DNA from 3 places in the Peribacillus sp. Aquil_B1 genome. Region 3 is predicted to be linked to each of the others. Evidence: riboswitches for the same ligand, from Rfam matches in the RefSeq annotation. Region 3 holds a riboswitch; each other region holds the start of a gene.
What was found. Region 3 has a riboswitch for S-adenosylmethionine ahead of mtnK (S-methyl-5-thioribose kinase). Riboswitches for the same ligand answer to the same signal wherever they lie in the genome.
Positions count from the first base shown of each region.

Region 1: another riboswitch for S-adenosylmethionine. It lies ahead of MPH60_RS11515 (Na+/H+ antiporter NhaC family protein); the one in region 3 lies ahead of mtnK (S-methyl-5-thioribose kinase).
Region 2: another riboswitch for S-adenosylmethionine. It lies ahead of MPH60_RS09230 (YezD family protein); the one in region 3 lies ahead of mtnK (S-methyl-5-thioribose kinase).

Region 1 covers NZ_JAKXEE010000001.1:2,348,303-2,351,584, reverse strand. Annotated here, with positions in the region: gene hutG (formimidoylglutamase) at 1-98, shown strand, start outside; gene MPH60_RS11525 (hypothetical protein) at 379-534, shown strand; gene MPH60_RS11520 (SOS response-associated peptidase) at 595-1,266, shown strand; SAM riboswitch class I at 1,545-1,652, shown strand; gene MPH60_RS11515 (Na+/H+ antiporter NhaC family protein) at 1,843-3,150, shown strand.
Region 2 covers NZ_JAKXEE010000001.1:1,866,423-1,869,704, forward strand. Annotated here, with positions in the region: gene MPH60_RS09220 (TetR/AcrR family transcriptional regulator) at 22-609, shown strand; gene ssuE (NADPH-dependent FMN reductase) at 810-1,343, shown strand; SAM riboswitch class I at 1,619-1,727, shown strand; gene MPH60_RS09230 (YezD family protein) at 1,899-2,042, shown strand; gene MPH60_RS09235 (phosphoadenylyl-sulfate reductase) at 2,226-2,930, shown strand; gene sat (sulfate adenylyltransferase) at 2,960-3,282, shown strand, end outside.
Region 3 covers NZ_JAKXEE010000001.1:1,575,754-1,579,035, reverse strand. Annotated here, with positions in the region: gene MPH60_RS07955 (pyridoxal phosphate-dependent aminotransferase) at 1-6, opposite strand, end outside; gene MPH60_RS07950 (carbon-nitrogen family hydrolase) at 106-888, shown strand; SAM riboswitch class I at 960-1,113, shown strand; gene mtnK (S-methyl-5-thioribose kinase) at 1,192-2,394, shown strand; gene mtnA (S-methyl-5-thioribose-1-phosphate isomerase) at 2,409-3,282, shown strand, end outside.

The sequences.
Region 1 (3,282 bases), 770 kb from region 3:
TTGACATTTCGGAAGTGAATCCTTCGTTGGACGAAAATAATAAAACCGTAACATTAGCAGCACATTTAATAAATGAAGTTTTGCTGCATTTTAAATAATGAGTGGACATGGAAGAGGGGCAATTCGAATTTGGTCCTTCCAGCTTTCCTCAATGTTATCTCCATGATCAACTATCAGTTGAGGCTAAAACCTTTGACAGCACCCAGGCTGTCCGTGAATCATTCATGGACGGTCTTTTTTACGCCTTATTTACACGGGTTAATGGTCCAGCAATTGCTTGCCTACCCGTTATTGGTTTAACCATGACTCGGCCAAAGTTCACTATGATACTTGTGGGTTTTTGGTTTATAATAACAACCATCTAGGGGGGATTTTTTTATGAATGAATATAAAGTGACGGTCAGGAATGGCAGTACCTTGATCTTGTCGGAAATCATTAAAGCTGAAGATGAAAGAGAAGTCCTTGGAACTCTTTTGATTTCCAGCGAATTATTTAATCAACCATTTACCGACATCAGGATTTTAGAACGCTGATTTGTGCCTGCCCGTGTGATTTGTTACACTGTAATAAATTCTAATACGGTAGGCGATAGTATGTGTGGACGTTTTACTCTTTTCACTGATATTGAAGAAATAAAAGATCGGTTTGATATTCAAGGATCGTTTGATGAGGAATACCAATTCAGCTACAATATTGCTCCCTCCCAATCCGTCCTCTCCGTCATTAATGACGGGGCAAGGAATCGACTTGGATATCTTCGGTGGGGACTCATTCCTTTCTGGGCAAAAGACGAAAAAGTGGGCTACAAAATGATTAATGCCAGAGCGGAAACCATTGCTGAGAAAGCAAGCTTCAGGAATGCGTATATGAAGAAGAGATGCTTGATAATCGCTGACTCTTTTTATGAATGGAAGAAGACACCGGAAAGAAAAATACCGATGCGAATAAAACTGAAGAATCATGCTCCATTTGGAATGGCGGGTATCTGGGAATCCTGGAAATCTCCTGAAGGCATCAGCGTCTATTCGTGCTCCGTTATAACAACCGTTCCTAATGAGCTAATGACTAGCATTCATGATCGTATGCCTGTCATCCTTAAACCAGAAGATGAAAAAGATTGGTTGAATCCAACCAATAATGATCCTGCATATCTGCAGCAGTATTTAAAGTCATTCGATTCGGAACAGATGGAAGCCTTTGAGGTATCGACTGATGTGAACTCGACAAAGAATAATTCATCGACCCTAATACAACAAATTTGCTGAGAGGTCATTAGACCTCTTTTTTATATGAACTCTTTCCGATAAATGAAAATAACTGATTAACTGCATATGTCAAGATCTCTTTATAATCAGTAAGGAGTGCATGAGAAATAATTTAAAACTAATCCTTGCGAAAATAGACAAAATGCTGTACTCTTATATTTGCTTTTCAAAACGACTTTCGGTGACACTTTCAGAAACTAGATCGGTTTCGGCAACTTTTCAGCCTGGTCCTTTTCTGGTAGACATCGTAATTTTTGATAAATTATATAATTTAGATCTTCTTATCAAGAGAGACGGAGGGACTGGCCCGAAGATGTCTCGGCAGCGGACTTAATAGGAGTGCTGTGCCAAATCCAGCAGGCTGATTTTCGCCTGAAAGATAAGAAGGGTGTTTTTTATAAATTAAAAGACCTCTTCTTGTTGTTAACATAGAAGGGGTCTTTTTTATGCTGACAGTTTCTTGGCTATAGCTCCATGACTTGATAATCAAGTTCAAACGGGTGTTATTTGCGAAAACTGTTAATAAAATAAGAGCTGTGACACATGTCACGGGAAAAATAAAAAGAGGTGTACATCATGAGTGCAAACAAGAAAGGGAATCCATGGGCATTGATCCCATTTGTCGTATTTTTAATTTTATTTATAGGGTCCGGAATCATCACTAAAGATTTTTATTCATTTCCGGTGATTGTAGCGATTTCAATTGCTTCGGCAGCTGCATTGGCAATGAATCGGAAAGAGACATTCAATCAAAAGGTTGATATCTTCTGTAAAGGTGCCGGGGACGCCAATATTATGTTAATGGTTATCATTTTCCTTTTAGCCGGAGCTTTTGCCGAAGTTGCCAATGGCATGGGGGCAGTTGAATCAACAGTGAATCTTGCCTTAGCCGTTTTTCCGCAAAATTTATTAATGGTAGGGATTTTCATCATCGCTTGTTTTATTTCACTATCCATGGGGACAAGCATGGGAACGATTGTTGCACTGGCACCTATCGGGGTCGGGATTAGTGAGCAAACAGATATTTCGCTTGCCCTTTCAATGGCGGCCGTTATTGGTGGTGCGATGTTTGGGGATAACCTTTCCTTCATTTCAGATACGACAATCGCTGCAGTTCGAACTCAGGGAACGAAAATGAAGGATAAGTTTAAAGTGAATTTTTTCATCGTTTTACCTGCAGCCATCATCACATGTGCCATCCTGGGAATTTTAACGATGGGTGAACAAGCCGACATCTCCCAACAGTCTTATGATTGGGTGAAGATTCTTCCATATCTTTGCGTATTGATCACTGCATTGGCAGGAGTCAATGTGTTCTTGGTCCTTTCCATCGGAATCGTCTTTGCCGGAATTATCGGGTTGGCGGACGGAAGTTATCAACCGTTGGGTGTCATCCAAAAAGTTGGAGAAGGAATGGCGGGAATGTATGAAATCTCCTTCCTTGCCATTTTAATTGCAGGTATGGTAGCTGTAATCAAACATAATGGTGGCATCGATTATCTACTCCACCTAGTGACCCGAAATAGCAAATCAAAAAAAGGCGCGGAATTCAGCATTGCCGGGCTTGTTGGTTTGACGAACCTTTCAACGGCAAATAACACGATTTCGATTATAATTGCCGGGCCACTTGCCAAAAATATCGCTGAAAAGTATGGGATTGATCCGCGGAAATCAGCGAGCTTGCTTGACATATTTGCATGTTGTATCCAAGGGTTGATTCCATATGGGGCACAACTGCTTGTTGCAGCAGGGGTAGCAAAGATTTCTCCGATAAGCATCCTGCAGTATTCATATTACCCGATACTAATTGGACTTTGTGCTGTCATTGCCATCCTGATTGGTTTTCCACGGTTTCAGCCGGGAAATGATGGATCGAAGAACTAAAACAAAGTTGAGGAACGGGTGTGCGAGACTCCTGCGGGAAAAGCGAGTGCCCTACGTTCCATTCAACTTTCAAATTGTACAACCCCCTAAAAAAACTGTAGACATACTAGATTTTCATCGAGTTTGTCTACA
Region 2 (3,282 bases), 290 kb from region 3:
TATAAAAGAAGGTTGATATTTTTGAAAAAAGGGCAGCAAACGAAAGAACGAATCATAAGTGTAGCCCGGACTCTTTTTGCCACTAAAGGTTTTGACATGACAAGAACGAATGAAATTGCCTCTGCTTGCAATGTTTCCGAAGCTACTATTTACAAATACTTTGACAGCAAAAAAGATTTACTATTGGCTACCATTACCCCTGATGAGAAAGAGGAATCTGAAGAGGGCACTAGCCATCTATCTACGGATGATCTAGTGGAGAATCATGTTTGTACCATGATAAATAAAATTCTTGATAATAAAGAACAGTTTTCGATACTATTCAGGGAAACACAATTCGATCAAGATATTTCGAAGCAATATGTAGATCAGATCTTTAAGCCGAATGCCAGGCATATTGAAATACAGAAGAGAATAGATAGTGGTGAGATACAATATATCTCTGATATTATCCTATTTAATGTAGGGATCATTTCTTTCACATTGGCATTATCTACACATTATGAGATCCATCAGCAGAAAAAGGAGCCATATTTTACTTCTGAACGAATTAAGAGCATTGCTCAACTTTTGGTATATGGCATTCATGGAAAACAAAAACATACATAATGAAACGGTCATATTGAAGGGCATGAGCATCAAGCCGCAAATATGACCGTTTTATTTTCCTTCAGATCCGATGGAGTAAACTTGTGAATTCTTTAAACCAGAGTGTAAGATTTGACTTATATTTTTCAGACTATTACGATAAAAGCATACTGTACGAAGATTTTATCTGGAAATCATGTAATATTGGAGGGGTATATTAAATGAGTGATATCGTAATTTTATCAGGAAGTCCGGCTATTCCGTCCAGAACGGACATCTCACTAAAACATATTCAATCATTAGTCGAAAACGAAGGATTTACCACAGCTTATTACTCAATTACGGATTTCTCAGCAGATGATTTATTTCAAGGCAAATATAACAGTGAAGATATCTTAAAGCTTTCAGAGAGAATTCAAGCAGCTAGAGGAATCATTATTGGTTCACCGGTTTATAAGGCTTCTTATACAGGTGTATTGAAGGCCTTGATTGATTTGCTGCCAGAAGGTGCTTTTAAGGGCAAGCCAGTACTGCCAATCATGATTGGCGGAAGTAACAGGCATCTATTGGCGATTGACTACGCACTTAAACCATTAATTTCAATTTTAAAAGGCGAGCCGCTGCAGGGCATTTATTTTGTTGATAAAGAAATAGATAAACAGAATTCAGAAAACCCGATTAATGATTTGCATTTAATTGATCGGGTCCAGAGTCAAGTTCAAGAATTTATAGAAGCGATACAGTTAAGAAATTAATGAATTCTCCCTTCTATAAAAAGGGCTGGAATTCGAAAAATTATTATTTTAAATGATGACAGGCGCCAATAATAGGCTTGTTAATGAAAATAGACTCATTTTTTTGGAGTTTTTATCTAAAAAGACGAGTCTATTTTCGTATTTACATGAACATAAAATCATAATTGGAATAGTGTGTATAAAAATAACAGTTCATCCATAATATTAAACCAAGTTATTTTATAAGAAAACTCCATTGACAAGGATTAAATATATGTTAATATTTAAAATAATAAAACTTATCCAGAGCGACGGAGGGAATTGGCCCTTTGAAGTCCAGCAACCTGCATGATCGATGCAAGGTGCTACCTCCAACAAAATGTTGATCATTTTGGAAGATAAGGTAAAGATATTTACCTTGGGATCTTTCCATCATGGAAAGATTTTTGTTTTTTTGGAAAGTTGTAGGCAAACCATAACAATGTAAGGTTGTTTGGAATTATATAAATCTAAGAAATTCATTTAATCAGCGGTGAAAATAAGAAATTCGCGGATTTTCTTAAAGGAGGAACAGGCTTGGATAAAGAGAATCAGCTTGAAGAAATATTTGAACGACTTCAAGAAATGCTTAATTCTATGAAATATGGATCCATTACACTTATTGTCCAGGATGGTAAAATCATTCAAATGGAAAGAAATGAAAAATTAAGAATTAAATAAGGTATCTGCTGACTAGAAAAACTAGAGGCGGGTTTAACTGATATAAAGAGAGTATTGGTTAGATTCGTCTCTTTTTTTCCTAGAGTCAAACAAACTGGAGAAGATTACAACGGGTAGTGATCAATAGTTACTCTAACCTGGTACAGCAAGTTTTTAGAGGGGGCTACAAAGTTGGCTGCATTAATAAACTATGAAAATTTCAACACTGGGGATTTCCCTGTATTTCCCGAAGACAGTGAGACAAAAGGTGCTTTGGAAGTTCTGCAATGGGCGAATGACCATTATGGAAACGAACTGATTTATGCTTGCAGTTTTGGCATTGAAGGCATCGTGCTTACGGATTTATTGGCGAAGGTCAATCCTTCTGCCAAAATAGTTTTCCTTGATACAGATGTTCATTTTGAGGAAACTTATCAATTGATCGAGCAAGTGAAAAAGCGATATCCAAAGCTTTCGATCGAAATGAAGAAACCAGCCTTGACGCTTGAGGAACAAGCAGCTGAATATGGGGATGAATTATGGGTTAGAGATTCCAATAAGTGCTGTAACATCCGTAAAATCATTCCGCTTACCGATGTGCTTTCAACGGCAACAGCATGGCTTTCGGGATTGCGGAGGGAGCAATCCGAAACAAGGGCTTTGACCGAGTATATCAATAAGGATAATAAGTTCAAATCAGTTAAAATATGTCCACTCATACATTGGACATGGAAAGATGTATGGCGTTACGCCCACAAAAACGGACTTCCATATAATATCCTGCATGATAATGGATATCCGAGCATTGGATGTAAAACATGTACTGCACCAGCCTTCAATGCAGATGATTTACGCTCAGGCCGTTGGCAAGGAGCTCAAAAAACGGAATGCGGATTGCATTTATCTTAAATAAATAGAAACCATAGGGGGAAATTAGCATGACAATCAGTTTACCGCACGGAGGAACATTAATCGATCTTTGGGAACCAAATTATGATATTAGTAAAATAACAAAGTCAATCGAAATCGATGAAATTGCTTTAAGTGATCTTGAATTGATAGGCACTGGTGCCTACAGTCCGATTAATGGATTCTTTACAAAAAGTGACTATGAGACAGTGGTCAAGGATATGAGGCTTAGCAGCGGTCATGTATGGAGCATCCCGATTACGCTGCCTTTGACCGAAGAAATTGCAGAAACCCTTACTATAGGTGAAGAAGTAACCTTGACTCATGATGGTGAAACATACGGGGTTCTCTC
Region 3 (3,282 bases):
CACCATTTATACACCTTCTCTGAAATTTCTTGAAATTCTAGTCACAAATGATATATGTTTATCATAGTCTTGTAAAGCATTTTTTACATGTGGGGGTTTTAAACGATGAAGTGGAAAATAGCTTGTATTCAAATGGATATAGCATTCGGGCAACCTGATATCAATTTTCAGGTTGCGGAACAATGGTTGGAAAAAGCAGCACGGTCAGTACCCGATATCATCATTTTACCAGAGCTTTGGACAACCGGATACGACTTAAGCAGGTTAAATGAGATTGCTGATCAAGAGGCGGAAAAAACGATTGAATTTCTTAAAACACAGGCAAGGAAACACGAGATTCACATCGTAGGCGGTTCCATTGCGAAAAAAACGAGCAAGGGAATCTATAACACCATGATAATCATCGATAAACAGGGAAATCTCATAAAAGAATATGATAAGCTTCACTTATTTCAGTTAATGGATGAACATCATTTCCTGAAGCCAGGAGAAAAAGATGGTTTATTTACACTTGATGAAAAAATATGTGCTGGTTTCATTTGTTATGACATCCGTTTCCCTGAATGGCAACGAGCCCATACCGCTAAAGGCGCCGAAGTTCTATTCGTTACGGCTGAATGGCCAAAGCCAAGACTCGATCATTGGAGAGCCTTATTGATTAGCCGTGCCATCGAGAACCAAGCCTATGTTGTAGCCGTTAATCGTTCAGGCTCTGATGTCAATAATATCTTTGCCGGTCATTCCTTGATTATTGATCCTTGGGGGAATATCATAAGTGAAGCCGGAGAAGGAAACGAACTCCTGACAGGCACCTTGGACTTCAATAAAGTTACGGAAGCACGTAACAAAATACCTGTATTCGAAGATCGCCGTCCTGATTTTTATTAATTTACCCATTGACAAACTATTTAAAAAGTTGATATTATTTTCCCGAAGATTAAAATTTCAGAAAACATTTACTCTTATCAAGAGCAGGCTGAGGGATAAAGGCCCTATGAAGCCCAGCAACCGACTGTAATACCATTGTGAAATGGGGCGGATTCACCGCCGGATTATAAAATCCACAGAGCACGGTGCTAATTCCACCAGAATTCATTTTCTGGAAGATAAGAGGTCCGAAGCCAAAACTTCTGCCTCTTTCTATATGAAAGAGGCTTTTTTATTCTTATTTTGAATCCGGAGGGGAAAAGAATGACTCAAAACCATTCAAATTTTAAGAGATTGACAAACGAAACAGCCATAACCCTTGCAAAAAAACTTGGGTTGGTCAATGCGGATGCAAGTTTAACATGTATAGAAATCGGCGATGGAAACTTAAATTATGTTTTTCATATTACAGATACAGTCACAAATAAAGGGATTATAATGAAACAAGCGGTCCCTTATGCCAAGGTACTTGGTGAGAGCTGGCCGCTGACTTTGAAAAGAGCTGCCATTGAAGCGAATGCGTTGATTCATTTCAGAAGTTATTGCCCAGAATTCGTACCGCAAGTCTATTATTCTGATGAACAGCTTGCCATCACGGTCATGGAGGATTTATCGCACTTGAAAATCGTTAGAACAGGATTGATCGAAGGAGATTCCTATCCATTGCTTTCACAGCATATTGGTGAATATGTGGCGAAAACGGCATTTTATACATCCGATTATCATTTAGAACCCTCTGCGAAAAAGGAAGTGGCCCGCCATTTCACGAATCCCGAACTCTGCAAAATCACTGAAGTCTTTATTTTCACTGATCCATTTTTTGAGGAACTCCCGGGAGATTTCGAGGTGGAATTGACTGATGCCGCCAAAAATATATGGAATGATAAAGAAGTGATTCTTGAGGTCGCTAAGCTGAAACAAAGCTTTGAAACCGAGCAGGAAGCCTTGCTTCATGGAGATTTACATACTGGAAGTATATTTGCAAGTGAAACTGAAACAAAGGTTATCGATCCGGAATTCGCTTTTTATGGTCCAGTTGGTTTTGACCTGGGTCAATACACCGCCAACCTTCTCTTTCAGGCAGTCACACGTAATAGCGTTGGAAAGGAAGAGATTTACACACACCTTAATGAATTTTGGAAGGTCTTTGAAGAAACTTATTCCGAATTATGGGAAGGCCAAAATAAAAGCCCATTTCGCCATGTGAAAGGTTATCTGCCTTATTTACTGACAAAATTCAAAAAAGATGCATTCGGCTTTGCCGGCTGTGAACTGATTCGGCGAACCATCGGACTTTCCCATGTTGCCGATTTAAATGTCATTGAAGATAAAGAAACAAGGATCGCTGCCAAAACGGCAACATTGGAAATTGGTGCTTTTTTAATTAAAAAACGGGGAGAATTGGATGTTCCAGCTGTCATTGAAGCGTTGAAGCAACGTACACTGCCATCTTATTCAACCATTTAAAAGGAGACCTGCACATGACAACACTAGCACCATTACCTTATTCGGTACAATGGGCTGATACCCATATTACATTATTAAATCAACAAGCCCTTCCTTCCATAACTGAATTTATTGAACTTCATTCTGTTGATGATGTATATGACAGCATTTTGACATTAAAAGTTCGCGGAGCCCCAGCAATTGGACTGACTGCAGCATTTGGTGTTGCACTTGGTGCAAAACAGGAAACAACCGCTGAATTAGCGGAATTCAAAAAGAATGTAGCGAAGCATATTGAAAAACTCGCCTCTTCACGGCCAACTGCTGTCAACCTTTTTTGGGCGTTAAGGAGGATGGAAAATACTCTGCAAGCCGCGCAAAGCATTTCAACTGCCAAGGAAGCACTTGTATCGGAGGCTAAAGCCATCTTTGCCGAAGATGAAGAAATGTGCAGGAAAATCGGGGAACATGGTTTATCCTTATTCACTAGAGGAGATTCCATTCTAACGCATTGCAACGCTGGGGGAATCGCCACGGCTCGATATGGCACAGCCTTGGCTCCCTTCCACCTGGCTAAAGAAAAAGACTTTCCGCTAAAAGTGTATGCATGTGAAACCAGGCCTGTCCTGCAAGGAGCGCGTTTGACTGCCTGGGAATTGATGCAAGCGGGGATTGATGTCACATTAATTTCTGATAATATGGCTGCCCATACGATTCACCAGAAAGGAATAAATGGTATCATTGTCGGTGCCGACAGAATTGCGGCTAATGGAGATACAGCCAATAAAATCGGGACATTGGGCTTGGCCATATTAGCCAAGCACTTTGGTATCCCTTTTTACGTGGCCGCTCCATCAACCACATTCGACCTTACTCTCGAGTCCGGCACTTCCATCCCGATCGAAGAAC